DNA from 2 places in the Chromobacterium sp. CCUG 30098 genome. Region 2 is predicted to be linked to the other one. Evidence: riboswitches for the same ligand, from Rfam matches in the RefSeq annotation. Region 2 holds a riboswitch; the other holds the start of a gene.
The links. A riboswitch is a leader RNA that binds a small molecule or an ion and turns the genes downstream of it on or off. The one in region 2 is predicted to bind glycine.
Positions count from the first base shown of each region.

Region 1: linked by a shared signal. The riboswitch ahead of QUG03_RS20980 (trimeric intracellular cation channel family protein) and the one ahead of gcvT (glycine cleavage system aminomethyltransferase GcvT) in region 2 are both predicted to bind glycine.

Region 1 is NZ_JAUCGS010000012.1:59,578-74,829, reverse strand. It holds gene QUG03_RS21010 (flavin-containing monooxygenase) at 1-660, opposite strand, end outside; gene QUG03_RS21005 (LysR family transcriptional regulator) at 758-1,660, shown strand; gene QUG03_RS21000 (aspartate aminotransferase family protein) at 1,690-3,072, opposite strand; gene QUG03_RS20995 (APC family permease) at 3,126-4,532, opposite strand; gene QUG03_RS20990 (aldehyde dehydrogenase) at 4,577-6,076, opposite strand; gene QUG03_RS20985 (LuxR C-terminal-related transcriptional regulator) at 6,242-7,027, shown strand; gene QUG03_RS20980 (trimeric intracellular cation channel family protein) at 7,062-7,676, opposite strand; gene QUG03_RS20975 (hypothetical protein) at 7,686-7,952, shown strand; glycine riboswitch at 7,996-8,178, opposite strand; glycine riboswitch at 8,180-8,266, opposite strand; gene QUG03_RS20970 (DUF3141 domain-containing protein) at 8,403-10,928, opposite strand; gene purU (formyltetrahydrofolate deformylase) at 11,023-11,889, opposite strand; gene QUG03_RS20960 (sarcosine oxidase subunit beta family protein) at 12,120-13,373, shown strand; gene QUG03_RS20955 (sarcosine oxidase subunit delta) at 13,385-13,681, shown strand; gene QUG03_RS20950 (sarcosine oxidase subunit alpha family protein) at 13,678-15,252, shown strand, end outside.
Region 2 is NZ_JAUCGS010000003.1:365,989-381,240, reverse strand. It holds gene QUG03_RS10000 (sensor histidine kinase) at 1-803, shown strand, start outside; gene QUG03_RS09995 (TetR/AcrR family transcriptional regulator) at 941-1,591, opposite strand; gene QUG03_RS09990 (ABC transporter substrate-binding protein) at 2,239-3,822, opposite strand; gene QUG03_RS09985 (substrate-binding periplasmic protein) at 4,010-4,786, shown strand; gene QUG03_RS09980 (EAL domain-containing protein) at 4,767-8,207, opposite strand; gene gcvP (aminomethyl-transferring glycine dehydrogenase) at 8,384-11,236, opposite strand; gene gcvH (glycine cleavage system protein GcvH) at 11,360-11,746, opposite strand; gene gcvT (glycine cleavage system aminomethyltransferase GcvT) at 11,820-12,908, opposite strand; glycine riboswitch at 12,950-13,046, opposite strand; glycine riboswitch at 13,061-13,152, opposite strand; gene QUG03_RS09960 (dihydroxyacetone kinase family protein) at 13,398-15,080, shown strand; gene QUG03_RS09955 (M15 family metallopeptidase) at 15,124-15,252, opposite strand, start outside.

The sequences.
Region 1 (15,252 bases), on a different contig from region 2:
TTCGCCCAATACGCCCAGCCACCAGCAAAAGTCGCGCTGACGGTAGGCCCGCGGCGGGCGGTTGTGCGCGCCCACGGAGAGATAGACGCGCTTGCCGGCGCGTTGTAGTTCGTCGGCGATCTGCACGCCGGAGGAGCCGGCGCCCACCACCAGCACCGCGCCCTCCGGCAGTTGTTCCGGCGCGCGATAGTGGGCGGAGTGGATTTGCAACAGCGCGTCGTTCTTGGGCGCGATGGCCGGGATGACGGGCTGTTGGAAGGGGCCGGTGGCGGCCACCACGCGTTCGGCCTGGAAGGCGCCGGCCGAGGTTTCCACGATGAAGCCGGACCGGTCCGGGTGGCGGCTGACTTTCAGCACCTCCACCCCGGTGCGGATGGGCGCGTTGATTTTTTGGGCGTAGGCGGCCAGGTAGTCCGCCACGCGTTCCTTGGGCGCGAAGGCGTCCGGGTCCAGGCCGGCGAATTCCAGTCCGGGAAAGCGGTCATGCCAGGCCGGGCCGTTGCAGACCAGTGAATCCCAGCGCTGGCTGCGCCAGCGTTCGGCGATGCGGTGGCGCTCCAGTACGATGTGGGGCACATCGTGGCGGCTCAGGTGTTCGCTGATGGCGATGCCGGCCTGGCCGCCGCCGATGATCAGCGTGTCTGTCTTGTCGATTGCCATCTTGACGCCTCCTGTTGCGTGCTTGACAAGGGCAGTCTACGAAGCCAGGCTGGATACGGAAAATAGTTATATCTTCTGCATTGAATAATTTTAAATTATGCAATACACCCTGAGGCAGTTGGCTTATCTGGTCGCCGTGGCGGATCACGGCAGCGTCACCGAGGCGGCCAAGGCGCTGCACACGTCGCAGCCGGGCGTGTCCAGCGCCATCGCCCAGCTGGAGGAGGTGTTCGGCCTGCAGCTGTTCATGCGCCACCACGCGCGCGGGGTGTCGCTGACGCCGGCCGGGCGCAGCTTCATCGCCGCCGCGCGTCAGTTGCTGAAGCAGGCGGAGGATTTGACGCCGCAAGCGCAGGAGATCAGTCAGTCCTTGCGCGGCCGGGTGACGCTGGGCTGTTTCACCACCATCGCCCCCATCTTGCTGCCGCGGCTGTTGTCCGCTTTGCGCGACGTTCACCCGGAGTTGGAAGTGGATTTGCTGGAGGGCGACGCCCGGCAGCTGCGGGAGGCGCTGGCGGACGGGCGGATCGAGCTGGCTTTGGCCTACGACCTGGGGCTGCCGGAAGGCTTGCACAAGCTGCCGCTGTCCGGCGCGCGTCCTTACGCCTTGGTGGCGGGGGATCATCCGCTGGCCGGACGCGGCAAGGTGTCGCTGGCGGAGCTGGCGGCGGAGCCCTTGGTACTGCTGGACCTGCCGCACAGCCGCGAGTATTTCCTGTCCTTGTTCCGGCAGCAGCGGCTGGAGCCGAAAGTGGGGCTGCGCACCATCAATTTCGAGCTGGCGCGCGGGCTGGTGGCGGCGGGCTTCGGCTACGCCTTGCTCAATTTGCGGCCGGAGGTGGACCTGGCTTACGGCGGCGGCAAGCTGGCCTGCCTGGACATTGCCGACGAGGTGCCGCGGTTGCCCATCATGCTGGCCTGGCCGCAGGCCTTGAGGCTGACGCGCAAGGCGGAGGCGGTGCGCGAGCTGTGTTTACGCTTGTTGGGCGACGACGGTTGAGCGCCGCGCCCGCGCGCTCATCTGTTCCTCTAGCGCAGGCCCATCTCCTCCGCGGTGCGGTCCACGGCGATGCGGGTCTTGTCTATGAGTTCGTCGATCTCGCCGCGGCTGATCACCAGCGCCGGCGCCATGATCATGCGGCCAAGCGTGGAGCGTAGGATCACGCCCTCGTCAAAGCCTATGCTGCGGCAGCGCCAGCTGATGTCGGTTTCGTCGGCGAAGCGATGCCGCGTGGCTTTGTCGCGGCAGAACTGCAAGGCCGCCACCAGGCCGGCGCCCTGGATTTCGCCCACCAGCGGGTGTTGGCCAAACACCTCGCGCAGGCAGGTTTGCAGATAGGGGCCGGTGTCCGTCCTGGCGCGCTCGACCAGTCCTTCGTCTTGCAGCACGCCCAGGTTGGCCAGGGCCACGGCGGCGGCCACCGGGTGGCCGGAGTAGGTCAGGCCGTGGGCGAAGACGCCGCCTTGCTCCACCAGCGTTTCACCGATGCGGCGCGACAGCACCAGGCCGCCCATGGGGATGTAGCCAGAGGTCAGGCCCTTGGCGATGCTGAGCGTGTCCGGCTGAAAGTGGAAATGCTGGTGGGCGAACCATTCCCCGGTGCGGCCAAAGCCGCTTATCACCTCGTCGGCGCATAGCAGCACCTCGTATTGGCGGCAGATGCGCTGGATTTCCGGCCAGTAGCTGTCCGGCGGGAAGATCATGCCGCCGGCGCCCTGGAAGGGTTCGGCCACGAAGGCGGCTACCTTGTCGGCGCCCAGCGCCAGGATCTTGTCTTCCAGCTCTTGCGCGCATTGACGGCCAAACGCTTCCGGGCTCAGCCCGCCGCCGTGGGCGAACCAGTACGGTTCGCCGATGTGCTCCACGCCGGGGATGGGCAGGTCTCCCATCTCGTGCATGAACTTCATGCCGCCCAGGCTGGCGCTGCCCACGGTGGAGCCGTGGTAGCCGTTGTGGCGGCCGATGAAGATTTTCTTGTCCGGCTTGCCCATCACGTCCCAATAACGGCGCACGCAGCGGATCAGCAGCTCGTTGGCTTCGGAGCCGGAGTTGGTGTAGATCACGTGACGGTAGTCGCCGGGCAGCAGGGAGAACAGCCGCTCGGATAGTTCGTTCACCGCCGGGTGGGTGGTGTGGAAGAACACATTGTAGTAGCTGAGCTGTTGCAGTTGCCGGGCGGCGGCGGCAATCAGCTCCTGCCGGCCGTAGCCCACCTGGGTGCACCACAGGCCGGACATGCCGTCCAGGTAGCGCTTGCCGTCGGTGTCCCACAGATACACGCCCCGGCCCTCGGCCATCACCCGTGGGCCCTCTTGGTTCAGGGCTTTCTGGTCTAGAAAGGCGTTGATGTGGTGGGCGGCGTCCAGTTGCTGGTAGTCGCGGGTGCTGCGGCGGGGCGTGGAAGTGGTCATGACGGTCTCCTGCTTGGGGGTGGGGCCGGACGGGGCCGGCGTTAGGCGTTTGGCTAGTGCCGGGTCAGCGCCTGGTCCAATGGTTCCGGGCGGAACAGCGGCTTGCGCATCACCAGCTTGATCCACAGGACGGCGATCAAGGACACCAGGCCCAGCACGAGGCCGGCGCTGGCGAAGATGGCGGCGCTCATGTCCGGGCTGGGCGACACGTGGTAGATGGCGATCAGCATGCCGACGATGCCCAGGCATTGCGGCAGCGGGTAGAACGGGGTTTTGAAGGGGCGGGCCAGCGCGGGGTAGCGGCGGCGCAGGGCGATCACGTCCAGGTGGCAGATGATGTAGGCCAGCAGCCAGGAGATGGCCGCCGCCAGCAACAGCAGGCCTATGGTGTCGGGGTCGTCGCCCATCAGCAGCACCGGCGCGCCGGTGATCAGGGCGACGAAGAGCACCGCCACCCATGGGGTGCGGTAGCGCCGGCTCAGCTGTTTGAACTGAGGAAAGACCTGGCCGTTGCACGCCATGCCGTACAGCATGCGCGGCACCGCCGCCAGGGAGCTGTTGAGCGTGCTGCAGGTGGCGGTGAAGGCGATCACCACCACGGTCAGCTTGCCGGCCTGGCCCAGCAGCGCGGTGGCGTATTGCAGGTGCGGCAGCGGCGCGGCGGTCAGGGTGGCGCGCGGCAGGTGGTAGAGCGCGCCCATGCAGTAGAGGGCGATGGTGATGAAGATCACGCTGAGGCCCAGCATCATCGCCAACGGGATGTCCCGTTGCGGGCGGCGGCTTTCCTCCACCAGCGGGCAGGTGAATTCCGCGCCGACAAAGCCCCAGATCGCCAGCGCTCCCAGCGTCAGCACGCCGGCGCCCAGCGGGTTCCAGTCGCTGTTGGCGGCCTGGGCCAGCGCCGGCGGGCCGCCGCCGCTCAGCGCGGTGCTGCCCAGCGCCAGCAGCGCGACGATCATCACCAGGGCCAGCGCCGATTGCAGGCGGGCGAACACATCGATGCCCAGCAGATTGAGCAGGGTGAAGATCAGCAGCACGCCGTAGGCGACGCCGTTGAGGGGAAAGACGCCGGGGTAGACCTGGTTGACGATGCGGTCTAGCAGCAGGAGTTCGGCCGACAGCGCGAACATCGCCACCACCACATAGCCGGAAAAGGTGGCCAGGATGGCGGGGAACTGGCCCAGGGCCACCTCGGTGTAGCTGCTGAGGCTGCCGGCGCGGGGAATCATCAGCGCCAGCTCGGAGAAGGATACGGCGTAGCAGAGCGCCAGCAGGAAGGCCAGGCTCAGCGGGATCAGAAAGCCGATGCCGGCCATGCCGGCGCCTTGCAGCATCAGCACCATCACGCCTTGGGATACGACGAGGCCGATGGCGACGGCGAGCAGCGGGGCGAGGCCCAGGCTGGCGCGAAAAGGGGCGGGGGCCGGCGGCGGAGCAAGGTGGGCTTGCGGTGTGCGCATGGTGTGTCTCCTACTATCTTGTTGTGCCGACTGCGGGACGGCGCTTATTCGTCTTGCCATTGCACCCAGGTGGTTTTGAGGTGGGTGTAGTGGTCGATGGCGTGCAGCGACAGATCGCGGCCAAAGCCGGATTGCTTGCAGCCGCCAAACGGCAGGCCGGGGTCCAGCGCGTCCACGGCGTTGACCGAGACGGTGCCGGCGCGTAGCCGGCGCGCCACGCGGTGGGCGCGCGACAGGTCTCGGGTCCACACCGAGGCGGCCAAGCCGTAAGGGCTGTCGTTGGCGATGGCCACGGCCTCGGCTTCGGTGTCGAAGGGCATCACCGCCAACACCGGGCCGAAGACTTCCTCGCGCGCCAGCGCCATGTCCGGGCGGACATCGGTGAAGACGGTGGGGCGGATGTAGCAGTCGCCGCCGTCCAGGCTGAAGCGCTCGCCGCCGCACAGCAGGCGGGCGCCTTGGCGGCGGGCTTGGTCGATGTGGGCCATGATGCGCTCCGCCTGGCGGGCGTCGACGATGCAGCCGCTGCGGGTAGCCGGGTCCAGCGGGTTGCCCGGTTGCAGCGCGGCCGCCTCGCGCAGCAGGCGTTCCAGGAAGGCGTCTTGAATGGAGCGTTGCAGCAAGAGCCGCGAGTTGGCCGAGCACACCTGGCCCTGATTGAAGAAAACGCCGAAGGCGGCGCGCCGGGCGGCGGCGTCCAGGTCGCAGTCATCGAACACCAGATTGGGGCTTTTGCCGCCGCACTCCAGCGCCACTCTTTTCATATTGGAGTCCGCCGCGTAGCGCAGAAAGGCTTTGCCCACTTCGCTGGAGCCGGTGAAGCTCAGGCAATCCACGTCCGGGTGCAGGCCCAGCGGCCGCCCCACCTCGTCGCCGTAGCCCGGCAAGACGTTGAGCACGCCGTCCGGCAGGCCGGCCTCTTGGGCCAGTTGGGCCAGGCGCAAGGCCGACAGCGGGGATTGCTCGGCCGGCTTCAGGATCACGCTATTGCCGGCCATCAGCGCCGGCGCCAGCTTCCACGCGGCCATGTCCAGCGGGAAATTCCACGGGATCACCGCCGCCGCCACGCCCAGCGGTTCCCGGGTGATCAGGGCCAGCGCGTCGTCGGCGCCGGGGGCGGCCTCGCCGTACAGCTTGTCGGCGGCTTCGGCGTACCAGTCGAACACGCCGGCGGCGCCCGGCACATCGATATGGAGCGCATCGGCAATGGGCTTGCCGATGTCCAGGCAGTCCAGCAGCGCCAGTTCGTCGCCATGCCGGCGGATCAGCGCCGCCAGTTTTTGCAGCACGGTCTTGCGCTGGCGCGGGTGACAGCGCGACCAGACGCCGGATTCGAAGCTGGCGCGGGCGGCCCGCGCCGCCCGTTCGACATCGGCCTCGCCGCAGCGGGCGATCTCGGCCAGGGGCCGGCCGTGGATGGGGCTGATGTCGGTGAAGGTGCGCCGGTCGGCGGCGGGCACGAAGCGGCCGTTGATGAAGGCGAGGCAAGGCGAGCGCAAATCGGCGGCGCGGTCTTGCCAGTAGGACAGATCCTGCGTGGGCATGGCGATCACTCCTGTTCAGGCGGCGCGACGGGGTGGGGGAAGCGCTCACATCACGGCTGGTCTTGTCGCGCAGGCTGGAGCCATACTAGTCAGTCCCCTTGGCGGCGGACATCACGCGAAAGCGTTAGAGCGGAAGGCGGGACTAACCTGATCGGGGTAGCTGGCATGCAGCTGAATGTGGCGGATCTGGTGTTTCACCAGCAATTGGGGCGCTTGTTGGACGGCGTCGACAACGCGGCCTTTTGGCAAGGGTTGGCCGCGTTTCTACGGGAACGCCTGAGTTTCGATACCTGGGTGGCGGTGCTGTTTCGCCAGGAGGCGCCGCCGTGGGTGCTGGCGGATCACGCGGCCAATTACGCCGCCGACGATTTGTTCGCCGACTACCGGCGCGGCCTGTATCTGCTGGACCCGTTTTACGGTTTTGCGCTGAAGCGCCCGGCCGCCGGCGTGTACCGGCTGGACGAGGTGGCGCCGGACCGTTTCCGGGAGACGGAGTACTTTCGCCGTTACTTTTCGCGCAATGTGGTGGCGGATGAAATCCAGTTTCTGCAAGTGTTGCCGGAGGGCGTGCTGTCCCTGTCCCTGGGCAGCAAACGCCGCTTCAGCGAGCAAGAATTGGGCGTTTGCAATCTGTTCGCGCCCTGGCTATTGCCCTTGTCGCGGCTGGCCGCGCGTATGGACGAAGGGCTGCGTCAGCCGGCGGCCAGGGCGGGCAGGCAGAGCCGACGGGAACTGGAGGAGGAGCTGCGCGCGCAGGGCTCCTCGCCGTTGACCAAGCGGGAGGTGGAGGTGGCGCTGCTGATACTCGGCGGCCACTCCACCAAGGGCGTGGCGCGCGAGCTGGGCATTTCGCTGGAAACCGCCAAGGTGCACCGCCGCCATCTGTACGCCAAGCTGGGCGTGTCCAGCCAGGCGGCCTTGTTCCTGCTGCTGGCGGGGATTCAAGCCTGATGCCGCGGCGCGGCGGTGAAACAGCTAGGGTTAGTTAATGCAGGTCGTGCCGATACATGAACACCGGCAGCCTCCATTCGCGCCAGATGGCGGCCAGACGGATGGCGAGGCCGACGGCGAAGCTGGCCAGCACGTTGAGATCGTGCGGCACGCCCAGCTTTATCAGGCCCAGGTAGAGCAGGGCCACGGCGAAGGAGACGCTGGCGTACAGCTCCTGGCGGAAGACCACCGGCACGCGGTTGCACAGCACGTCGCGCAGGATGCCGCCGGCAATGCCGGTGATCATGCCGGCCATCACCACCACCACCGGGTGGTAGTCCATGGACTGGGCCACGCCGCAACCTATGATGGTGAAGGCGATCAGGCCCAGCGCGTCCAGCACCAGGAATACACGGCTCAGGCGTTTCATATAGCGGGCCACGAACACGGCGGCCAGGCCGCCGGCGATGACCAGGCCGACGTATTCCGGGTGTTGGGTCCAGCCTATCGGGTAGCGGCCCAGCACGATGTCGCGCACGGTGCCGCCGCCCAGGGCGGTGAGGAAGGCGATGACGGTAACGCCGAAGATGTCCATATTGCGGCGGCCGGCCGCCAACGCGCCGGTCATCGCTTCCGCGGTGATGGCGATCAGATAGATCAGGGTAAGCATGTAGTTGCAATGGTCAAACAGGCTGGCGCCGAGATGCGCGGCGAAGCCGGGTGGGAAAATGGGTTGGCAATGGGCGGGCCATGCCAGGTGGCGCGCAGCCTGGGCAAGCGTTTCGAACACGGGTTTTCCTTGAGAGCTGGTGCACGATCTGCTGCGCTGCGACGATACGGCGTTGAAACCCGCTTCGAAATGCTCATGTACCACGTGTACATTCCGCTTTCTCAGCTGTTTTCGCCTTGTCTCGTCCTTGCTCGCGAGATCGTGAGCACGTTCTGAGCACGGCCGGCGGGCTGCGCATGGGCGCGGCGCTGCCGGCATTGCCTCTCCCCTTGTCCTTTTACCTGAGAGTTAGATGACGGGCGCGGCCTCAGTGCGGGCCTTGCCGGGTGTCACTTGCCCCTTCGGTGGGCGGCTAAGGGCCGGTCACATCATCCGACGCGCTCTCGCTGAAGCGTAGCAGATGATGAACGGGCGCTTAGGGCCTCTCTCCAATCGGCTGGTATCCATGGGCTGCGGTACTGTTGCCTGAGCGATTATGGGAGTTTGCGTCTTCGGCGGGGGCGCATGCCCCTCTCTCCCGCAGCAGGCAAGGATATTAGCGTTTGCTGTATTGTTCAGTCAACGACTGTATACGTGGGGCGAGGCAAAAATGTTGCAGTGCGGTATCGACATGAAAACGCCCGGACGGCGGTTTGGCTGTCCGGGCGTTTTTGCGCTGGCTGATGCTTAGTTGCTCGGCGTTTTGGGCTTGGCCGCGTCCTTGCCGGCGGCGGGTTTGCGCGCGGCCGGGGTTTTGGCTGCGGGGGCTTTGGCCACGCTGGCTTTGCCCGCGGGCGCTTTGGCGGTTTTGGCCGCCGGGGGCTTGCCGGGCGCCGGCTTGGCCGCGGCCGGTTTGCTGCTGGCGGGTTTGGCGGCAGCGGCGCTGGGCTTGCCGGCGGTGGGTTTGGCCGGGGCTTTGGCGGCCGGCTTGCGCGGCGGCGCCGCTTTCTTGGCGGGCGCGCTGGCCTTGGCGGCGGGGGCCGCGGCGGGAACGGTTGAGGCTGCCGCTATGGCCGGCTCGGCGGGCGGCAGGATGGCCGGCGCCGCCGGCGCGCGGGTGTCCAGTTGCAGCGCGTGGGCCGCTTGGTCCAGCCTGAGCTGTTGTTCCGGGGCGATGTCGCCGCTGAGCGCCAGCAGTTCATGCGCCAGCTGCCAGGCCTGGCGGCGGCGGTGTTCTTCCGGCAGCAGCTTGGGCAGGCCGGCCAGCGCGCGGGCTTCGTCCAGCCGCACCAGGAAAACCTGCTTGCGGGCGATGTCTTTCAGCTCCATCAGGGTCAGCGGGTATTCGTGGCGGATGTCGCGCATGATGCGGCGGATGGCGTTGAACGGGCGCTCGTCTATGATGCCGCGGCCAATCGCCACATAGGTGAGCAAGCGCACGAAGCCGTCGGCCAGGGAGCCGCTTTCGTAAGCGGGGTCCAGCACCTGGCGCTTGAGTTGTAGCCTTTCCTGTTTGTTCCAGCTGTCGCAGCGGGCGGCGCGGGCTTCGCGCGCGGGCTGCACGCCCACGACGGAGGCCAGCCACGGGGATTCGTACACGGCTTTGAAGCAGTGTTCGGTGGCGGCGTCGCGCAGGTCGCGGTAGCGGTCCAGGCTTTGCGTCATCCAGCCGGACCACTGTTCTTGCAACCGCCACAAGGGGTTGTCCGCGCTCACCGGCTGGCGGTGGGCGCGCACGTATTCCGCGGCGGGTTTGAGCCAGCCGAGCCAGGGATTGAGCGGGGAGATCAGCGTGCGTTCCAGCCGCGCCGGGTTGAGCTGGCGCAGCCATTGGGCGCTGGCTTCGTTGCTGACGGCGCGCACGGCCGGGGAAACGAAACGGTTGTAAATGCCCTGGTTGATTTCGGAGACGCGGCGCACCGCTTCAAAGGCGCGTTCGTCTTCGCGGCCGTCGTCCAGCGCCAGGATGTCGGCCACTTCGCGGGCTTCGAAACGGATGATGTAGCGGCCCTTGATGTATTCCTGGCCGGGGGTGTTGGGCGCCACGTCCTCGATGACGGCCTCGTACAGGCCGGGGGCCAGCACGTCGATCAGGTCCAGCGCGCTGGCGAATTCGCTGTGTTCGCGGTTGGCGATGCCGGCGGAGACGAAGATGCCCAGGTGGCCCACCTTGTTGTGCAGGCAGTAAATGATGGTTTGTTCGTTGTCGCGGATGTCTTCCGCGTTGTCGTACAGGTCCGGTATCCAGTTCAGCGCTTGCTGCGGTGGGGTGATGTTGTCGCCCCAGGAGGCGAACACGATGATGGGGGAGCGGATGTTGCGCATGTCCACGCGGTGCTGGTCGCTGCTGACGATCTTGCCTTCCACCAGGTGGTTGCCCACGAAGAGCTGCTGGGAAATCCATTCCATTTCCTGCTTGTTCAGCAGGTAGTGGCCGCCCCACCAGCGTTCAAAGCCCAGATAGCGTTCGCGCTCGGTGTCCACCTTGGCGTACAGATTGTAGGGCTTCTTCCACAGGGTGTTGGCCGGGTCCAGCTTTTCAAAGTTGTTGACCAGGTGGGCGCCGTCGAACTTGCCGTTGCCCAGATCGCCGGCCAGGGAGGCGGTCCAGGTGCCGCCCAGCATGCCGCCGGAGTAGCGCATCGGGTATTTGCCGGTGACGCCGGCCCAGTAGGACAGCGGGGTGCCGGCCAGCAGGATGGGGCCGCACAGCTCCGGCGCCACCGAGGCCAGCATGGCCAGCGCCCAGCCGCCCTGGCAGTTGCCGATGACGAAGGGCTTGCCGTCGCTGTCCGGGTGCAGTTCCCTGACCTTGCCGAGGAAGACGTATTCGGCGCGGCTGACGCTTTCTATGGTCTGGCTGGGCACCGGCTGGGGGAAGAACATGATGAAGTAGCAGGGGTGGCCCTGTTGCAGCGCGATGCCGATTTCGCTGTCCATCTTGAAGCCGCCGATGCCGGGGCCGTGGCCGGCGCGCGGGTCTATCACCACGAAGGGGCGCAGCGCCGGATTGGTGGCCGGGCAGCCGGCCGGCGGCAGGATGGCGGCCAGCGCATAGTTGGCCGGGTCCGGCAGGCTGCGGCCGTCCAGGATGATTTTGTAGTCGAACACCAAGACCGGCGGCTTGCCGCTTTGCACGTGTTGCAGATAGTCCGCGCCGCGGTCATGCAGCACGTCCCAGTAGAGGATGCTGCGCTCGCAGGCGTCGCGCCAGTAGTCGGCGACCGGGTTGGGGGAGAAGAGCTTGGACCAGACGGCTGTTTGCGACCACATACGGCACCTCTTGGTTGGTATGACGGATAACTGGCTACTGTACCCTGCTTTTGTTGCGTTGCAATAGACAAAGTTCCTGCCAGGCGAACAACTGTCAGCGCAACACCACAGTGCGCCGCTCGGTGATGAAGACGCGCCGCTCCAAGTGGCTGCGCACCGCGCGCGCCAGCGCCTGGCACTCCATGTCGCGGCCGGCGGCCTGCAATTGCTCCGGGCTGTAGGCGTGGTCCACCCGTTCCACCACTTGTTCGATGATCGGGCCTTCGTCCAGATCGTCGGTGATGTAGTGGGCGGTGGCGCCTATCAGTTTGACGCCGCGCTCGTGCGCCTGCTGATACGGCCGGGCCCCCTTGAAGCCGGGCAGGAAGGAGTGATGGATATTGATGGCGCGGCCGGCCAGTTTTGCGGCGGAGGCGCTGGAGAGCACCTGCATATAGCGGGCCAGCACCAGCAGTTCCGCCCGGCTGTCCTCCATCAGCGTCAGCAGCGCGGCTTCCTGGCGCGGCTTGTTGTCCGGGGTGAGCGGCAGGTGGTGGAAGGGCAGGCCGTAGGCTTCGGCGATGGGGGCGAGGTCGCGGTGATTGGAGACGACGGCGGCCACCGTCATGTCCAGATCGCCCATCTTCTGGCGATAGAGCAAATCGTTCAGGCAGTGGTCCAGTTTGGACACCATGATCAGCACCCGCGCGCGTTGGCGCCGGTCGTGCAGCCGCCATTGCAGGTCTTGATAGTGGCCGCTCATCCGCGCCATGCCGTCGGCCAGCCGTTCCGGGGCGAAGTCCGGCCGCTCCGGGTGGAAGACGCAGCGCACGAAGAAGCGCCGGCTGCGGGCGTCGTCGAACACCGCCAGTTCATCGATATAGCAGCCTTGCTGCTCCAGCAAGGCGGAGAAGCCGGCCACCTGGCCGGAGGCGCTGCGGCAGGCGAAGCTGAGCACGTAGGAGGGGGCGTCTGAGGTCATTGGCGTGTCCTGTTTGTGGGGCGGCACGGGCCAATCTAGGCCTTGTCCCGCGCGCGCGCTGTCCGCCATGCGTCCGCTTTGCGTGGATTTTGGACATCGCCGTGTCGCGTGCGGGCAAGAGGCCGTCCTTTCCAGCCAAATGCGCCGGCGGCGTCGCCCTGAGAATGAGGCCTTCCTCAACCTCGACAGCAGCGGCGCGGGCCCATGGCGGCCCGGCGGCGGGAGCGCAGATGGCAAACCGATATTCGCTGTGGAGCCTGATCCGGCACGGGCTTGGGCATCACCAGGGCTGGCAGCCGGCCTGGCGCAGTCCGCAGCCGGAAAGCAGCTACGACGTCATCATCGTCGGAGGCGGCGGCCACGGCCTGGCCACCGCCTATTACCTGGCCCGCATGTACGGCGTCCGCAAGGTGGCGGTGCTGGAAAAAGGCTATTTGGGCGGCGGCAACACCGCGCGCAACACCACCATCATCCGCTCCAACTATCTGTGGGACGAGTCTTCGCAGCTGTACGAGCACGCGCTCAAGCTGTGGGAGGGCCTGTCCCAGGAGTTGAACTTCAATGTGATGTTCAGCCAGCGCGGAGTGATGAACCTGGGCCACAGCCTGCAGGACATGCGCGACATCGAGCGCCGGGTCAACGCCAACCTGCTCAACGGCGTGGACGCCGAGGTGCTGTCCCCGCGGGAGATCAAGGAGCGGGTGCCCTTGATCGCCATCGGCGGCGACGTCCGCTATCCGATCCTGGGCGCCAGCTATCAGCCGCGCGGCGGGGTGGCGCGCCATGACGCGGTGGCCTGGGGTTTCGCCCGCGCCGCCAGCGAATTGGGCGTGGACATCATCGAGGAATGCGAGGTGACCGGCTTGTTGATCGAGGGCGGCCGGGTGCGCGGGGTGCGAACCGGGCGCGGCGAGATCCGCGCCGACAAGGTGGGCTGCGTGGCCGCCGGCAACAGTTCCACGCTGGCGCGGATGGCCGGCTTGCGGCTGCCGCTGGAAAGCCACCCCTTGCAGGCCTTTGTGTCCGAATCGCTGAAACCCTGCCTGGACACGGTGGTGATGTCCGGCGCGGTGCACGGCTACATCAGCCAGTCGGACAAGGGCGAACTGGTGATAGGCGCGGGCATAGACAGCTATCTGGGTTACGGCCAGCGCGGCAGCCCGCATGTGATCGAGCACACGGCGGCGGCCATCGTCGAACTGTTTCCGTCCTTCTCGCGGCTGCGGATGAACCGGCAGTGGGGCGGCATCGTGGACGTGTCGCCGGACGCCTGCCCCATCATCGGCAAGACCCGGATCCAGGGCCTGTATTTCAACTGCGGCTGGGGCACCGGCGGCTTCAAGGCCACGCCGGGTTCCGGCCACGTGTTCGCCCACACCATCGCTCATGACCAGCCGCATCCGCTGAACGCGGCTTTTTCGCTGGAGCGCTTCGCTTCCGGCCGCTTGATAGACGAACACGGCGCCGCCGCCGTGGCGCATTGAGGGAGACGCCGATGCTGCTGATTTATTGCCCGCATTGCGGGGAGGCGCGGGAGGAGGAGGAGTTCGACTACGCCGGGGAGGCCTTCATCGTCCGTCCGGCGGCGCCGGAGCAGGTGGACGACGAGGCCTGGGGCGATTACCTGTTCTGCCGCAAGAACCCGCGCGGCTGGCATTGGGAGCAATGGCAGCACGCCGCCGGCTGCCGCAAGGTGTTCGCCGTCCGGCGTCACACCGTCAGCTACGAGATCGCCGGCAGCTGGACGCTGGCCGAGGGCAAGGCCCGTTATTTGCAGGAGGATCAGGCGTGAGCGGCTATCGCATCCATCGTCCCGGCGAGCGCATCGACCGCAATCGGCCGCTGGCCTTCACCCTGGACCGCGCGGCCTATCACGGCTTCGCCGGCGACACCCTGGCCTCGGCGCTGCTGGCCAACGGCGTGCGGCTATTGGGCCGCAGCTTCAAGTACGGCCGGCCGCGCGGCATCGTCGGGTTTGGCGCGGAAGAGCCCAACGCCTTGATCCAGCTGGAAAGCGGCGCCTTGAGCACGCCGGATCTCAAAGCCACCCAGGTGGAGCTGTATCAAGGCTTGCAGGCCTTCAGCGGCTTGGAGGACGCGTCCTGGGGCATGCGGCTCAAGGGCGCGCTGGGCCGGCTGGAGCGTTTCATGCCGCCGGGTTTTTATTACAAGACCTTCATGCAGCCGGCGGGGGCCTGGCCGTTTTACGAGCGCCGCATCCGCGAAGCCGCCGGTTACGGCCAAGCGCCGCGGCTGCCGGACCCGGAGCATTACGATCATCTGCACCACCATGTGGACCTGCTGGTGGTGGGCGGCGGCGCGGCCGGCTTGTGGGCGGCCACGCTGGCGGGGCGCGCCGGCCTGAAAACGCTGCTGCTGGACGAACAGGCGGAGATGGGCGGCTGGTTGCTGAGCGAGCGCCGGCTGCGCATCGACGGCCTGGAGGCGATGGACTGGACGCGTCAGCGCTTGCAGGAACTGGCGGCGCTGCCCAATGTCCAGCGCTTGCCGCGCGCCACCGTCTTCGCCTTGCATGAGGGCAATCTGGCTCTGGCGGTGGAATTGTTGCAGGACCACCTGCCGCCGTCGGAGCGCGATCCGGCCCGGCCGCGCCAGCGCCTGCACAAGATACGCGCGGGCCAACTGGTCTTGGCCAGCGGCGCCATCGAACGGCCGCTGGTGTTCGGCAACAACGATCTGCCCGGGGTGATGACCGCCGCCGCCGGCCACAGTTATCTGAACCGTTACGGCGTGGCGGTGGGGCGCCGGCTGCTGCTGCAGACCCAGAACGACGCCGCCTACGACGCGGCGCTGGAGCTGGCCTTGGCCGGGGCGGCGGTGACGCTGGCCGATGCTCGCCCAGCCGGCGCGGCGGCCTGGCGCAGCCGCGCCGCGCAGAATGCCGGCGTGGAACTGCTGGCCGGTTACGGCATCGCCCGGGTGAACGGCGGCGCCGGCGTCGGCGGCGCGGACTTGGTAAAGCTGGCCGCGGATGGCCGGAGCGTGGCCGGCAAGGGGCCGCGGCTGGAGCTGGACGGCGTGCTCTCCTCCGGCGGGCTCAGCGCCACCGTGCATCTGTTCTGCCACAACGGCGGCCGTCCGCTGTGGCGTCCGGACCGTCTGTCCTTCGTTTGCCCGGACGCGGGCCGGCCCGGCGTCGTCTGCGTGGGCGCGGTCACCGGGCGCTGGGAGCTGGGCGAGGCCCTGGCCCAATGCCATGCAGCCATGCTGGCCCAGCTTGGCTGGGGAAGCCAGCGCGGTCTGGGCGCCGCGCCGCGGGTGGAGGCGGAGGAGGTGGCCGCGCCGCGTGAAATCTTCCGCTTGCCTGACGGGCGGCGCGAAGGCGTCGGCGCCAAGGCCTTC
Region 2 (15,252 bases):
CGCGCAATGTGGTGGCGCGCAAGGAAACCGATCTCAGCCCCCTGCCCAGCCGCGAGCTGCCCACCGAGTTGACGCCCTTGGTGGACGCGCTGAATCAGCAGGGCGTGCGCTGGCATAAATTGCAGGCGGCGCGCCGCCGCTTCATCGACGACGCCGCCCATCAGTTGAAGACGCCGCTGGCGGTGATGCGGACGCAGGCGGAGCTGGCGCGACGCCAGACGCTGGAAGCCTCATTGCGCCAGCAGCTGGACAAATTGCTCGCCTCGCTGGACAGCGCCAGTCACGGCGTGCACCAGCTATTGCAACTGGCGCGGGTGGAGCCGGACAACGGCCAGGCCATCGAACTGGACGATATGGACCTGGCCGCCTGGATCAGGGAATGGGCGCTGGAACAAGCACCCTGGGCTCATGGCCAGGGTGCGGATCTGGGTTACGAAGGGGAGGAAACGGTATGGGTGCGCGGCAACGCCGGTCTGCTGCGGGAATTGCTGGGCAATCTGCTGGACAACGCCATCCGCTATCATTCCGGCAACGGCGACTCGCGGATCACGATCGCGGCCGGGGCGCTGCCGGCGCCGTGGCTGCGCGTCGACGATAACGGCCCCGGCATCGCCGAGGCGGAACAAGACAAGGTATGGCTGCGTTTTTACCGCATCGCCGGCGCCGCCAGCAGCGGCAGCGGCCTGGGCCTGGCCATCGTCAGGGAGATCGCCCACCGACATGGGGCGACCGTGGAGTTGAGCCGCAACGCCGGCGGCGGCCTCAGCGTCAAGCTTCAGTTTCCGCCGGCCGGCAGGGGATAGGCTTGAAGCCCGTTCACGGGCTCGCGAGCGGAGACGAAAACCGCCGAGCAAGCGCTATGCGCATACGCGCATCTGCGTTTCGAAACGGCGCTCGCCTCATCGCGTCTCGCAGCGTGCGGCGGACTTTGAACAGCTTCTTAAAACGGCAGTTGGTATAAAGGATTCCGGCTGTCCGCGCCTTCGGCGCGAATGCGTTCCAGCTCGCTGCGCAGAGCGGTCTGCAACCACTGTTCTCGCATTTTGTCGCCTTCGGGATGCTCGTTCAGCATCCGGTACAAGGCCATGCCGTGGAAGGTGGTCATCATGGTCAGCAAGGTGGCGAAGAAGCCGGTGGAAATGGCGTAACGCGGAAACAGCGAGGCCATCATGGCGACGAAGCGGTCGCGGAAGTAGTTGCTGGAACTGGCCAGGAAGATTTCCCGCAGATCGGCGGTGGTGCGAGCCGCCATCAGCAGTTCCATCAGTACGATGTGACGCGGCGACAGCACCAGCGCCTTCATCAGCGCGACGATCCGTTCCTCCTCCGGCATCGTGCTGGACATTTCCGCCGCCAGCTTGAGGCCGGCCTCGAAAATATCGTCGACTACCTTGCGCCCTACCGGCAACATCAGTTCGTTCTTGGTGGCGAAATGGCGGAATAGGGCTCCCTGGGAGACGCCGGCCCGGCTGCAGATCAGCTGCACGCTGGTACCGTGATAGCCAAACTCCAGCAGACACTCGATGGCCGCTTCCACCAGTTTCCCAATGGTGGACTCCCTACGACTTTGTTGTGTTCGTCTAGTTTGCATTATATTCTTATGTCATGTTTATCCCAACCAAGGTCTGATGATACGCGAAACTTTTGCCATAAGCGAGGGCGAGCGCACGCTAAATAGGCCAGTGAGTAGTTTCAACTAGGGATAGCCGGAAAAATGCTGTTCTTTTTAAAGTTATTTCCCAATAACTCTTAAAAAGAGGTCGCAAATATTAAAATTACTATTATTAAATTGCGTAGTTTTGATGATTTGGAACATTTTGCGCGTCTTACTGTCTTGCCAGACGCCCCCAGCATGGACTCGCCGCCGGAGTGGCGTCCGCGCAACGCGCGAAATTAGCGGCAAGATCGCCGCGGATGTGAACAAAAACGCGCCATAGCAATGACGATGCTCGGCGACCGTCATCGACATCGTCACGCCTTCCCCGCCGGTCTTCTCCGCTTGACGACCCGCCTCAAGATAACAAGCAGATACTCAAGCAACGTCGCCCTTAGAAAGCAGCTAGTTTCTAATCGAAAAAATAAATACGTTAAAACAACATTTCAACAAAAATACGATGTTGAATTACTTAAAGAGGGGAAATATGCACAGGCAAGTTCGTATTCGAACATTAACCGGCATTTCCTCGCTTATGCTGACAAAGCCTGACGGGCCGGCCGTCGACAACCGGCCCGCCGAGCTCAATTCAACTGCGCTCGTCCAAAGTCCACCCGCCCGAACGGACTGACGGCGTAAGCGCTCAAATCCTTGCTCGCCAAGGCGTACGCCGTGGGGTGGGCCAAGGGCAGCCACAAGGCCTGCTCCTGGATCAACTTCTGCGCCGCCAGATACAGCTTGGCGCGCTGGGCGAAATCGCTGCTCTTCTTGCCGTCGCTGATCAGCTTGTCCAGCTTGGCGTCGCAGAAGCGAGCGAAATTGGTGCCGGACTGCACCGCCGAGCAGGAAAACTGCGGGGTCAAGAAGTTGTCGGGGTCGCCGTTGTCGCCGGCCCAGCCCATGAACAATAGCTCATGTTCGCCGGCCTTGGCGCGCTTGATCAGCTCCCCCCACTCAATCACCTTGATCTGCACCTTGACGCCGATCTTGGCCAGGTCGGATTGCAGCAGCTCCGCGCCCGCCTTGGGATTGGGGTTCAGCGTGCTGCCGCTGGGCCGCACCCACACCGTGGTTTCGAAACCGTCGGGATAGCCGGCTTGGGCCAGCAGTTTCTTGGCGCGCGCCGGATCGTAAGGATAGGGCTTGGCCCCCTTGTTGTAGCTCCAGGTATTCGGCGGATAAGGCAGGTCCGCCGCGGTGGCGGTATTGTCGAACACCGTTTTCAGATAAGAGCTCTTGTCGAAAGCCAGGTTGAGCGCTTGCCGCACCAAGGGGTTGTTCAACGGTTTTTTCTGGCTGTTGAAGGCGACGAAGGCGGTCATGAAGGCCGGCGTTTGCAGAACCCGCAGCTTGGGATCCGCCTTGGCCGCCAGCACGTCCTGCGGCTTGGGCGACAAGGCCAGCTGGCATTCGCCGGCTCTCAGCTTCTGCGCGCGCACAGCCGAATCCGGCGTGATCGCGTAAATCAGCGCGCCGACCTTGGGCTTGGCTCCCCAATAAGCCGGATTAGGCGCGTAGCGCACCACGGCGTCCTTCTGGAAGCTGCGGAAGACGAAGGGCCCGGTGCCGATTGGCTTGGCGTTCAAGTCCGCCTGGCGGCCGGCAGCCTGCAACTGCCCGGCGTACTCGGCCGAATAGATGGACGCGAAGCCCATGGTCAGGCTGGACAGGAAGGTGGCTTCCGGATAGTTGAGCTCGAAACGCACAGTATTGGCGTCCACCTTCTGCACCGCCTTGATCAGCTTGGGAAACTGCATGGATTGCGCGTGCGGATAGCCGTTCGGCGCGCTCTTGTACCAAGGATGGGCCGGATTGAGCATGCGTTCGAAAGTGAACACCACGTCGTCGGCCGTCAGCTTGCGGCCAGGCTTGAAGTAATCGGTGGAGTGAAAGGCCACATTGGGCCGCAGCTTGAAGGTGTAACCGAGGCCGTCGTCGCTGACCTGCCAAGACGCGGCCAGGCCCGGCACCACTTTACGGGCGGCCGGATCGTATTCCACCAGGCGGTTCATCAGCACGTCCGCCGACGCGTTGGTGGTGACCAGGGAGTTGTACTGCACCACGTCGAAACCTTCCGGATTGGCGTCGGTGCACACCGTCAACGGGCGCGCGGCCAGCGCCAGGGTAGGCGCCAGGGCCAGGGCCAACAGCGTCAATTGCTTGTTCATCGGCATTTCCTCATCAAACTGCATGGCATCTTCAGTATCAGAAACGAAGGTTAAGCGAATAAGCGAAAAAAACAAACCATCGATTATGCATATTCATATTCGCGACACGGCCAAGGATGGAGTTTGAGCCCGGCGCAAATTGCCGCTACAGTCAAAGCGGACAGCCAGAATACAAAGCGCCATCGACATGAACCGCCGCCACTGCCTGCTTGCCCTGTTTTTGACCAGCTTTGTCGCCGCGCCGCTGCGCGCGGCGCCGGGCCCTGCGCTGGACATCCTGACCGAGGATGACCCACCGCTGACTTTCGAGCAAGACGGCAAGGCCGCCGGCCTGGTGGTGGAAGTGGTGCAAGGGATACAACGCCGCGTCGGCAACCACGACCCCATTGCCGTGGTGCCTTGGGCGCGCGGCTATCGCCAAGCGCAACAGCAGCCGAACACCGTGCTGTTCAACACCAACCGCACCCCGGAACGGGAGCGCATGTTCAAGTGGGTGGGCCCGGTCACCGAAACCCTGGGCTGCCTGTTTGTGAGGCGCGACAGCCCGATCAAACTGCAAACGCTGGACGACGCCCGCAAACTGCCGCAAATCATGGTGGTGAGAGACTGGTATCTGCAACAGCTGCTGAGCGCGCAGAACTTCTCCAACCTGGCCACCGTGGCCACGCCGGACCAGTTGCTGACCATGTTGATGCGCAAGCGCGCCGACGTCATCGTCAGCGAAAACACCACCTTGCCGCATCAATTGCGCCAGCAGGGCTTCGACCCGGCCCAAGTACGCAAGGCGCTGACCTTTTCCCACACCTACGGCTACATCGCCTTTTCCCGTCAGACCCCGGACGCGGTGATCAAGGCCTGGCAACAGGCGCTGGACGAGATGAAGCGCGACGGCAGTTTCGCCGCGCTGTACCGGCGCTGGCTGCCCGGCGAAACGGCGCCGGGCATCAATCCGCCCGCCCCGTGAAACACTCGAAACGGCCGCGCCACCAGGACACCAGCTCCTCGGGGGGCAAGGAGCGCGAATACAGATAGCCCTGGCCGCTATGGCAGCCGCGCGCCAGCAGCAAGGCGTGCTGGGATTCGGTTTCCACGCCCTCGGCCAGCACTTGCAGGCTCAGGCTTTCCGCCATGGACACGATGGCCGCCACCATGGCCAGATCGCGCTCGTCGCTGTCCAGCCGCATGATGAAGCTGCGATCTATCTTCAATTCATCGATGGGCAGCCGCTTGAGATAGGAGAGCGAGGAAAAACCGGTGCCGAAGTCGTCCACGCTGATGTGAAAGCCCATGCGCTTGAGCGTCGGCAAGGCCTTCATCGCGCTGTCCGCGTCCATCAGCGTGCCCTCGGTGATTTCCAGGCACAGTTGCTCCGGCGGCGCGCCGCTTTCCTCGGCGATCGCGCGCAAACGCGCGACGGCGTCCGGCAAGCCGAAGAAGCGCGCCGACAGATTGACGCTGACGCGCCAGGGCGGCAGACCCTGCCCTCTCCAGGCCATCACCTGGCTGCAGACATTGCGAAACACATACTCGTCGATATCGATGATCAGGCCGGTTTTTTCGGCGATGGCGATGAACTCCGCCGGCGACTGCTTGCGCCCGTCCAGCTCCCAACGCAACAGCGCCTCCATCCCCAGCATGTCCTGGCTGCGCAGCGTCATCTGCGGCTGGTACTCCAGCCGCAGCTCCCGTCGCTGCAAGGCCTGACGCAAGCCGGTCTCCACTTGCAGGCGCTGGCGCACGCCGTCCGCCATATCCTCGGAGAAGAAGCAATAACCGTTCTTGCCCGCGTACTTGGCGCGGTACATCGCCATATCCGCATCGCGCATCAGCCCTTCCGGCGTATCCGCGTCGCAGGGATAGCAGCTGATGCCGATGCTGGCGGACAGGAAATAGCGGTGGTCTCCGTCCTGGTACGGCGCCGCCAGCGCCGCCAGCACCTGCTCGGCCAGGCTGTCGGCCGCGCCGTCGGCGGCGTTCTCGGCCAAGGCGACGAATTCGTCGCCGCCGATGCGGAACAAAAGATCGTGGCCGCTCACGCAGGCGCGCAAGCGTTCAGCCACGATGCGCAACAGGCGGTCCCCCACCTCATGCCCAAGGTTGTCGTTGATGAAGCGGAAATCATCCAGGTCCACCAAAAGCAGATACAGGCTCCGCCCTGAGCGCCGATGATTCTTCAAGCTCCATTGCAGCCGCTCGTTCAACTGCACGCGGTTGGGCAGTTGAGTCAGGCTGTCGTGCTTGGCGAGAAACTCGATATTGAGCTGCGAACGCTTCAGCGTGGACACGTCGCGGGCAAAGCCCATCGCGCGCCGCGGCCGCCCCTGTTCGTCCCGCCACAGGCTGGCGCTCACCTGCATCCAGACCTGCCCCGCCTCCGGCAGGGCGACGCGAAACTGACACTCGTGCAGGCTTTCTCCGGCCTCGGCCGGCAAGGCCTGCCAACGCCGGCGCAACTCGTCCAGGTCCTCCGGATGGATTTGCGCCAGCAAGGCGTCCAGACTGTCGTGACGATAATCCTCTGCCCGCCCGAAAATCCGCCCCACCGGCCCCTCTTCGTGCAAGACCCCGTCGCCCAGGTCCAGCTCCCAGGCGATTTGTTCCGCCGCGTACAGCGCCTGCTTCAAGCGCATCGCCGAGCGGCGGCGCTCGCCGATCAAGCGCCCCACCCGCGCCAGCAACTCCGCCACCGAAAACGGTTTGAACAAGAACTCCTGCACGCTGTTCTGCAGCATACGCAGCCGCAGCGAATCGTCGGCGCGCGCCGACAACATCACCACCGGGATGTCCTCGGTCTGACGGTTGCCGCGCAAAGCCGACACAAACTCTTCTCCGCCCATTCCCGGCATCATCAGATCGCTGATGATCAGGTCCGGCTGCTCGCTCTGCGCCAAACGCAGGCCGCGGCCACCCTCCGGCGCCGTCATCACCCGATAATGCTTGCCCAGCGCGCCGGCGATGAAGGCGCTCATATCGATGTTGTCCTCCACCAGCAGCACCAACGCCTGGGCGCCCTTGTCCGGCGCGGAGCCCCCCTCGGCCTGCGGCGACGCGGGCGCGGGCACCGCGCCGCCGGCCAGCAAATCGTCCAGACGCAAGTCTTCCGACTCTATCGGCGCACCCGCCGGCGCCAACAGAGGCAGGCTGAGGCGGAACAAGGCGCCGCCGCCCTCCGCGGCGAACAAGCTCACCTTGCCATGGTGCAGCTCGATGAATTCTTTGACGATGGCGAGGCCAAGCCCGGTGCCGCCGTGCCGGCCGTAATCGCCGTCCTCCACTTGCACGAAGCGCTCGAACACCTTGTCGCGCATCTCGGCCGGCACGCCGGGCCCGTTGTCCTGCACCCGGATGCCGGCCTGGCTTCCTCTCAGCTCCAGCGCAATCTGAATGCGGCCACCGTCCGGCGTGAACTTGAAGGCGTTGGACAGCAGGTTCAGCAATACGCGCTGCAATTTGATCGCGTCCACCTGCGCCGACGCCGTTTTCGGCGCCGCCACTTGATAGTCGATATGCCGGTCGCTGGCCAGCGAAGTAAAATAAGAGGCCACGTGACGCACCAGCTCGGCCAGGTCCAGCTGCGCGTAGCGCAGCTTCAGTTCCCCCGCGTCCAGCTTGGCCACGTCCAGCAAATCGTTGACCTGCTGCAGCAACATACGCGCCTGCCGCTGGATCATCAGCAGATTGGGGCTCTCCTCCGGCTCGGCCTGGCCTGTCAAAAAGCGTTCTACCTGACCCAGGATCAGGGTCAGCGGCGTGCGCAACTCATGGCTGACATTGGCGAAGAAGCGGGTCTTCATCTGATCCAGCTCGCGCATCTGCTGATTCAAGCGGGCCAGCTCGTTATTGGATTCCTTCAGATCGGTGTTGGCCCGGGCGATTTGCGCATGCTGGTTCACCATTTCCGCTTCTAGCGCCGCCGCGTCCATTTCCCGCCATTCCGCCGGCTGACTCTGCTGCGGCTGGCTCCGTTTCAGGCGCACGAACTCGCTGACGTCCTGCGCGCTGTGAATGATGCAGGCCACGCTGCCGTCTGCGCGCTTCACCGGCCAGTTGGTCGGACTCCAATAGCGCTCTTCGAAACTGCCGTCCGGCCGCGGAATATCGTATTTCTGCATCGCCATGCTGTCCTCGACCCCGGTGGCCAGCACGCGCTGCAAAGAAATGCGCAGATTGCGCGAGCCCTCGCCTTCCGGCTCGGCGGGATTGACCGGAAAGATGTCGAACAGATTGCGCCCCAGGATGGACTCGCGCCGGGTCAAGGTCGTCTGCAGGTAAATATCGCTGGCGGCGATGACGTTGAAATCGGTATCCAGCACTAAATACAGGCCGGGGGCCCGTTCGAACAGCAGCTGGAAATCCGGTGCGGCAATCGCAACCTGCGCGTTCAACGCCAACGCAGCCTCCTATCGGTGGGGTTCGCGGATCAAGGGCGGCAAGACTGCCGTCATATTCCTCATTAAATATGATAGTCGCATATCCACTCAACTCCAGTGCCGTATCGACGCGTCGACGCGTAAAAAAACCCCGGCCAGGGCCGGGGTGGTTTGGCGTCCGCCTGCGCGGATCAGGCGTAGCTGTCGGTGGATGGGCAGCTGCACACCAGATTGCGGTCGCCGTATACGTCGTCGATGCGGTTGACGCTGGGCCAGAACTTGTTTTCCAGCACATAGTCCAGCGGGAAAAGACCGGTTTCGCGGCTGTACGGACGCTGCCAGTCGCCGGCGATGTCGGCCTTGCTGTGCGGCGCGTTGCACAGCGGATTGTTGTCCGCCGGCCACACGCCGTTCTGCACCTGGTCGATTTCCCGACGGATAGCCGCCATCGCCGCGATGAAGCGGTCCAGCTCGACCTTGGGCTCGGACTCGGTCGGCTCAATCATCAGCGTGCCCGGCACCGGGAAGCTCATGGTCGGCGCGTGGAAGCCGTAATCCATCAGCCGCTTGGCCACGTCCACTTCGGTCACGCCGCTGGCGGCCTTGAGCGGACGCAGATCGATGATGCACTCATGAGCCACCCGGCCGTTGGCGCCGGTGTACAGCACCGGGAAATGCTCGGCCAGCCGCGTCGCCACGTAGTTGGCGGACAGCAAGGCGTTCTCCGTGGCCTGCTTCATGCCTTCCGCGCCCATCATCGCGATATACATATAGGAGATGGGCAGGATGGAGGCGGAGCCGAACGGCGCCGCCGACACCGCGGTCTGGCCCGGCTGGGCGGTGGGCACCGAGGCCACCACGTGGTTGGCGATGAAGGGCGCCAGATGCGCTTTCAGGCCAATGGGGCCCATGCCCGGGCCGCCGCCGCCGTGCGGGATGCAGAAGGTCTTGTGCAGGTTCATGTGCGACACGTCGGCGCCGATGTCGGCCGGACGGCACAAGCCCACCTGGGCGTTGAGGTTGGCGCCGTCCATATACACTTGGCCGCCGTGCTGATGGATGATCGCGCAGATTTCGCGGATAGGCTGCTCGAACACGCCGTGGGTGGACGGATAGGTGATCATCAGCGCCGCCAGCTGAGCCGAATGCTGCTCGGCCTTGGCTTTCAGATCCGCAACGTCGACGTTGCCGGCCTCGTCGCAATCCACCACCACCACCTGCATATTCATCATCTGCGCGGTGGCCGGATTGGTGCCGTGGGCGGAGCGCGGAATCAGGCAGATATTGCGTTGGCCGTCGCCGCGCGACTCATGGTAACGGCTGATCGCCAGCAGGCCGGCGTACTCGCCCTGGGCGCCGGAATTGGGCTGCATCGAAATGATGTCGAAACCGGTGATCGCGCGCAGCTGCGTTTCCAGGCCGGCGATCATTTCCAGATAGCCCACCGTCTGTTCGCGCGGGGCGAACGGATGCATATTGGCGAACTCCGGCCAGGTGATCGGAATCATTTCGCTGGTGGCGTTCAGCTTCATGGTGCAGCTGCCCAGCGAGATCATCGAATGATTCATCGCCAGATCGCGGCTTTCCAGCTTCTTCATATAGCGCAGCATCTCGTGCTCGCTATGATGGGTGTTGAACACCGGGTGGCTCATGAAGGCGGATTCGCGCTTCAGTCCGACCGGAATCGCGTCGGCGGCCGCGGCGTCCAGCGCGGCGATGTCGGCGCTCTTGCCGGTGAATATTTCGATCAGACGAGCCAGATCGGCCTCGCTGGCCGCCTCGTGGAAGGCGACGCCCAGCACATTGCCGCCGGCGCGGCGCAGATTGTAGCCGGCGGCCAGCGCCGCCTGATACACCACCTCGGCCTTGGGCGCCTCAACCTGCACCGTGTCGAAGAAGCGGTCGAACACCAGCTTGCCGCCGGCGGCCTTGACCGCGTGGGCGAAAATGGCCGCCAGGCGGTGAATGCGGGCGGCGATGCGCTTGACGCCTTCCGGACCGTGGTACACCGCGTACATGCCGGCGATATTGGCCAGCAGCACCTGGCTGGTGCAGATATTGGAGTTGGCCTTTTCGCGGCGGATATGCTGCTCGCGGGTCTGCAGCGCCATGCGCAGCGCGGTCTTGCCCTTGGCGTCCACCGACACGCCGATGATGCGGCCCGGCGCAGAGCGCTTCATCTCGTCCTTGAAGGCGAAGTAAGCGGCGTGCGGGCCGCCGAAGCCCATGGGCACGCCGAAGCGCTGGGTATTGCCGATGGCCACGTCCGCGCCCATCTCGCCCGGCGATTTCAACGCCACCAAGGCCATGATGTCGGCGGCCACCACCGCCACCGCGCCCTTGGCCTTGACCGCGGCGATGTGCGGGGTCAGGTCGATCAGGTCGCCGGCTTCGCCCGGATATTGGAACAGGGCGCCGAAGTATTCGCCCTTGCCCGCCTCTTCCGGATGGCCCTGCACCAGCTCGAAGCCGAAGTACTTGGCGCGGGTCCGCATCACGTCCAGGGTTTGCGGCAGCACGCGGCTGTCTACGAAGAACCGGCCGGACTTGGCCTTGGACACGCGGCGCGCCATCGCCATCGCCTCGGCGGCGGCGGTGGCCTCGTCCAGCAAGGAGGCGTTGGCCAGTTCCAGACCGGTCAGGTCTATCACCATTTGCTGGAAGTTCAGCAAGGCTTCGAGACGGCCCTGGGCGATCTCGGCCTGATACGGAGTGTAAGCGGTGTACCAGCCCGGGTTTTCCAGCAGATTGCGCAGGATCACCGTCGGGGTCAGCACCGGGTAATAGCCCTGGCCGATGAAGGATTTATTGACCACGTTCTTGGCGGCGACGGCCTTCAGCGCGGCCAGCGCCTCGGCTTCCGGCATCGGATCCGGCAGCTCCAGCTTGCGGTTCAGGTGAATGTCGGCCGGCAGCGTCTGCGCCACCAGTTCATCGATGGAGGCCACGCCGATGGCGGCCAGCATTTGCTCGCGCTCGGCGTCGGACGGGCCGATGTGGCGGGAGATGAATTCTTTGCGGTTGAAAAGTTCGGAGAGAGACATGAGTACGGGACCTTCTGTGCTTGCCGTCCGCGCCGCGGCTTGCGCGGCCAATCGGGTGTTGCTGGATATCCGGGCGAAAAAAACGCCTCGCGGCCGATTAGGACTGCGAGGCGGTTTTCACCATCAGGCGCCAATTTCCTTGGCGTAGGCGGCGGCGTCCATCAGGGCGTCCAGGTCCGCCGGATCCGCCGGCTTGATCTTGAAGAACCAGCCAGCACCGTAGGGCTCGCCGTTGGCCAGTTCCGGTTCGGCTTCCAGTTCCTCGTTGATGGCCAGCACTTCGCCGGCAATCGGACAGTAGATGTCGGAAGCGGCTTTCACCGACTCCACCACGCCGGCCTGCTCTTCCTTGGCGAGCTTGGCGCCCACTTTCGGCAATTCGACGAAAACGATGTCGCCCAGCAGTTCCTGCGCGTGCTCGGTAATGCCCACGGTCACGGAGCCGTCGGCTTCCAGGCGCAGCCATTCGTGGCTTTCAACGTATTTGAGTTCGGCGGGGATGTTGCTCATGAGTGTCTCCAGTCAAATCCAGGTCTTAAACGATATTCCCGGCCGCGTCGCGCGGCCTGCCCAAGCACGCCGCTCAGGCGAAAACTTTTTTGCCGTTGCGCACGAACGGCATTTTGACCACGCGCACCTCGGTCAAGGTTCCGCGCAGGTCCACCAGCGCCGTATCGCCGGTGCCGGCCGGCACGCGCGCGATCGCGATGGAGTGTTTGAGGGTGGGCGAGAAGGTGCCGCTGGTGATCACGCCCTCGCCTACGCCTTCCACCACCACTTTCAGGCCTTCGCGCAGCACGCCGCGGCCTTCCAGCACCAGGCCCACTTGCCTGGTTTTCAGGCCGGCGGCTTTCTGCGCCTCCAGCGCCTTGCGGCCGATGAAATCGCGCTCCGCCGGTTCCCAGGCGATGGTCCAGCCCATGCCGGCCTCCAGCGGGGAAACGGTTTCATCCATATCGTGGCCGTAGAGATTCATGCCGGCCTCCAGGCGCAGCGTGTCGCGCGCGCCCAGGCCTATCGGCGCCACGCCGGCGGCCTGCAGTTGCTGGAAAAAGGCCGCGGCCTCAACGCCGGGCAGCATCACTTCCAGGCCGTCTTCCCCGGTGTAGCCGGTGCGGGCATAGAACCAATCGCCGGCGGGCTGGCCTTGGAAGGGCTTCAAGGCCTGGATGACGTCGGCGAGCTCGGGCTTGACCGCGCAGACCTTGGCGATGGCCTGCGGGCCCTGCACCGCCAGGATGGACAGATCGCGGCGCACCTTGATGTCCACGTCGAAATCCGCCTTGCGCCCTTCCATCCAGGCCAGGTCCTTGTCGGTGGTGCCGGCGTTGATCACCATGCGGTAGCCGTAGGAGGTCAGATAGACGATCAGATCGTCCACCACGGTGCCGTCGGGGGTGAGCATGCCGGAATACAGCGCCTTGCCTTCGAAGCCGAGCTTGGCCACGTCGTTGGCGATCAAGCGCTGCAGCCAGACTTTGGCGTCCGGGCCGCTGATGTCCAGCACCGTCATATGGGAAACGTCGAACATGCCGGCGTCGCTGCGCACGATCTCATGTTCCTTGAGTTGGGAGCCGTAATGGATGGGCATTTCCCAGCCGGCGAAATCGACCATCTTGGCGCCGGCGGCGATATGGGATTCAAACAGGGGGGTGCGTTTCGGGGCCGTCATCGGTGCGTCCTTAGCAAAAGCGTGTAGTGTTGCTCTATTCCCTACACCCCTCTGTCCCTGCACCTGAGATTTTCCGGCCTTGCGGCCGTTAGCCCCTTCGGTGGGCATCCGCGGATGCCGCTCTCCAGATTCGGCGAACTGGCTGCGGCCAGTCCGATGATGCAGTCCTTTTGCCTGAGCGATTGCGGGTGCGCTTGCGCCTTCGGCGGTGGCGCGGACGGCCACTCTCTCCTGCATGACGAGCCAGATTATGGTTGCTGGACCGGGGCTTGGCAAGCCGTGTTTATCTTCAACTTAAACAATGACTTAAAATATTCGAAACCGCAAAACATTGAACCAGCATTGCTTCGTTTAAGATCGATTACGAACATATTTCATTTCCTTATCGATCAAAAAATAGATGACCACCCCATTGCGCCGGCGCTGATCGTAAGATGACATCCATCTTGACCAAGCACGATCTCTATCCGATCTGGAAAGGAAACCGCGATGCGAAAACTGATCAACGATCCGCGCCATGTGGCGCGGGAGATGCTGGAAGGCCTGGCCGACACCCTGCCCGGCCTGGCGCTGCTCGAGGAAGAAAATGTCTTGCTGCGGGCGGACCTTCCCGCCGGCGGCCTGCGCGACAAGGTGGCGCTGATTTCCGGCGGCGGCAGCGGCCACGAACCGGCCCACGCCGGCTACATCGGCCACGGCATGCTGGACGCCGCCGCGGTGGGCGACGTGTTCACCTCGCCCAGCGTAGACACCGTGCTGGCGGCGATCCGCGCCGTCGCCGGCCCCAAGGGCGTGCTGCTCATCGTCAAGAACTACACCGGCGACCGGCTCAACTTCGGCCTGGCGGCGGAACTGGCCCGCGCCGAGGGCATCGCCGTCGACAGCGTGGTGGTGGCCGACGACGTGGCGCTTCGCGACACCGTGGAGCCGGCGCGCAGGCGCGGCATCGCCGGCACGGTGCTGGTGCACAAGATCGCCGGCGCGGCGGCCGCCTCCGGCGCCGGCCTGGCCGAGGTCGCCGCCGCGGCGCGGCAGGCTGCGGAACAGGTGGCCACCATGGGCGTGGGCCTGGGCGCCTGCACGGTGCCGGCCACCGGCCGCCCGGGCTTTCAACTGGACAGCGGGGAGGCGGAACTGGGCCTGGGCATACACGGCGAAGCCGGCGTGCGCCGCGTGGCGACGCCATCGGCCGCCGATTTGTGCGCGACGCTGCTGGACGCCATCTTGCAAGACCGCGGCTGGCGTTCGGGACACAGGGTGGCGCTGCTGGTCAACGGCCTGGGCGGCACGCCGCCGATGGAGCTGGCCATCGTCGCCCGCGCCGCGCTGGCGCATCTGCGCCTGCGCGGCCTACAGGTGGAACGCGCCTGGAGCGGCAACTTCATGACCGCGCTGGAAATGCCCGGCTGCTCCTTGTCCCTGATGGCGCTGGACGAACAGCGCCTCAACTGGCTGGATCAAACCACCCTGGCGCCGGCCTGGCCCGGCTCAGGCCGTCTGCCGGCGCAACGCCAGCTGCGCGCCGCGCCGCCGCGCGACGCTTTCACGCCCTCGGCCGCCGCGGCCGATCCCCGTTTGCGCGCCGCGGCCTGGGCCGCGGCCGACGCGCTGGACGCCGCCGAGCCGCTGTTGACCGAACTGGACGGCGCCGCCGGGGATGGAGATCTGGGCGTCAGCATGCAGCGCGGCGCGGCCGCGATCCGGGCCTTGCCCGACAGCGCCTGGAGCGACCCCGCCACGGCGCTGCGCGCGGTCGGCCAGGCCTTGCGCCAGGCCATCGCCGGCAGCTCCGGGCCCTTCTACTCCACCGCCCTGCTGCGCGCGGCGCGGCGGCTGGACACGACGACCCCGCCCACCCCGAAGGACTGGGCGGCCGCCTTTCTGGACGGCGTCGCCGCCGTCGCGGAACTGGGCGGTGCGCAAGTGGGCGACCGCACCATGCTGGACGCCTTGTCCCCCGCCGCCGACGCTTTCGCCTCCGCCCTGGACGCCGGACAGGCTCCGGAGACGGCCTGGCGTTCGGCGCTGACAGCGGCGGAGCGCGGCTGCGCGGCAACCGCCTCCATGCGGCCGCGCCTGGGCCGGGCCAGCTATCTGGGCGAACGGGCGCTGGGCGTGCCGGACGCGGGCGCCAGCGCCGCGCTGGTCTGGTTGAAGGCGCTGACCGGCTAGCGCCAGGCCATGGGCCGCTGCGCCCGCGCGGCGGCCCTGGCGATCAGGCCGGCCTCTCCGGCTCGGCCTCCATCGACGGATAGATCCAATCCACGCCCAGCGCCTGCCCCCACAGGCAGTCGCCCAGATCGTAATGCCACCATTCCTCGGCATAATTGCTGAAACCGGCCTG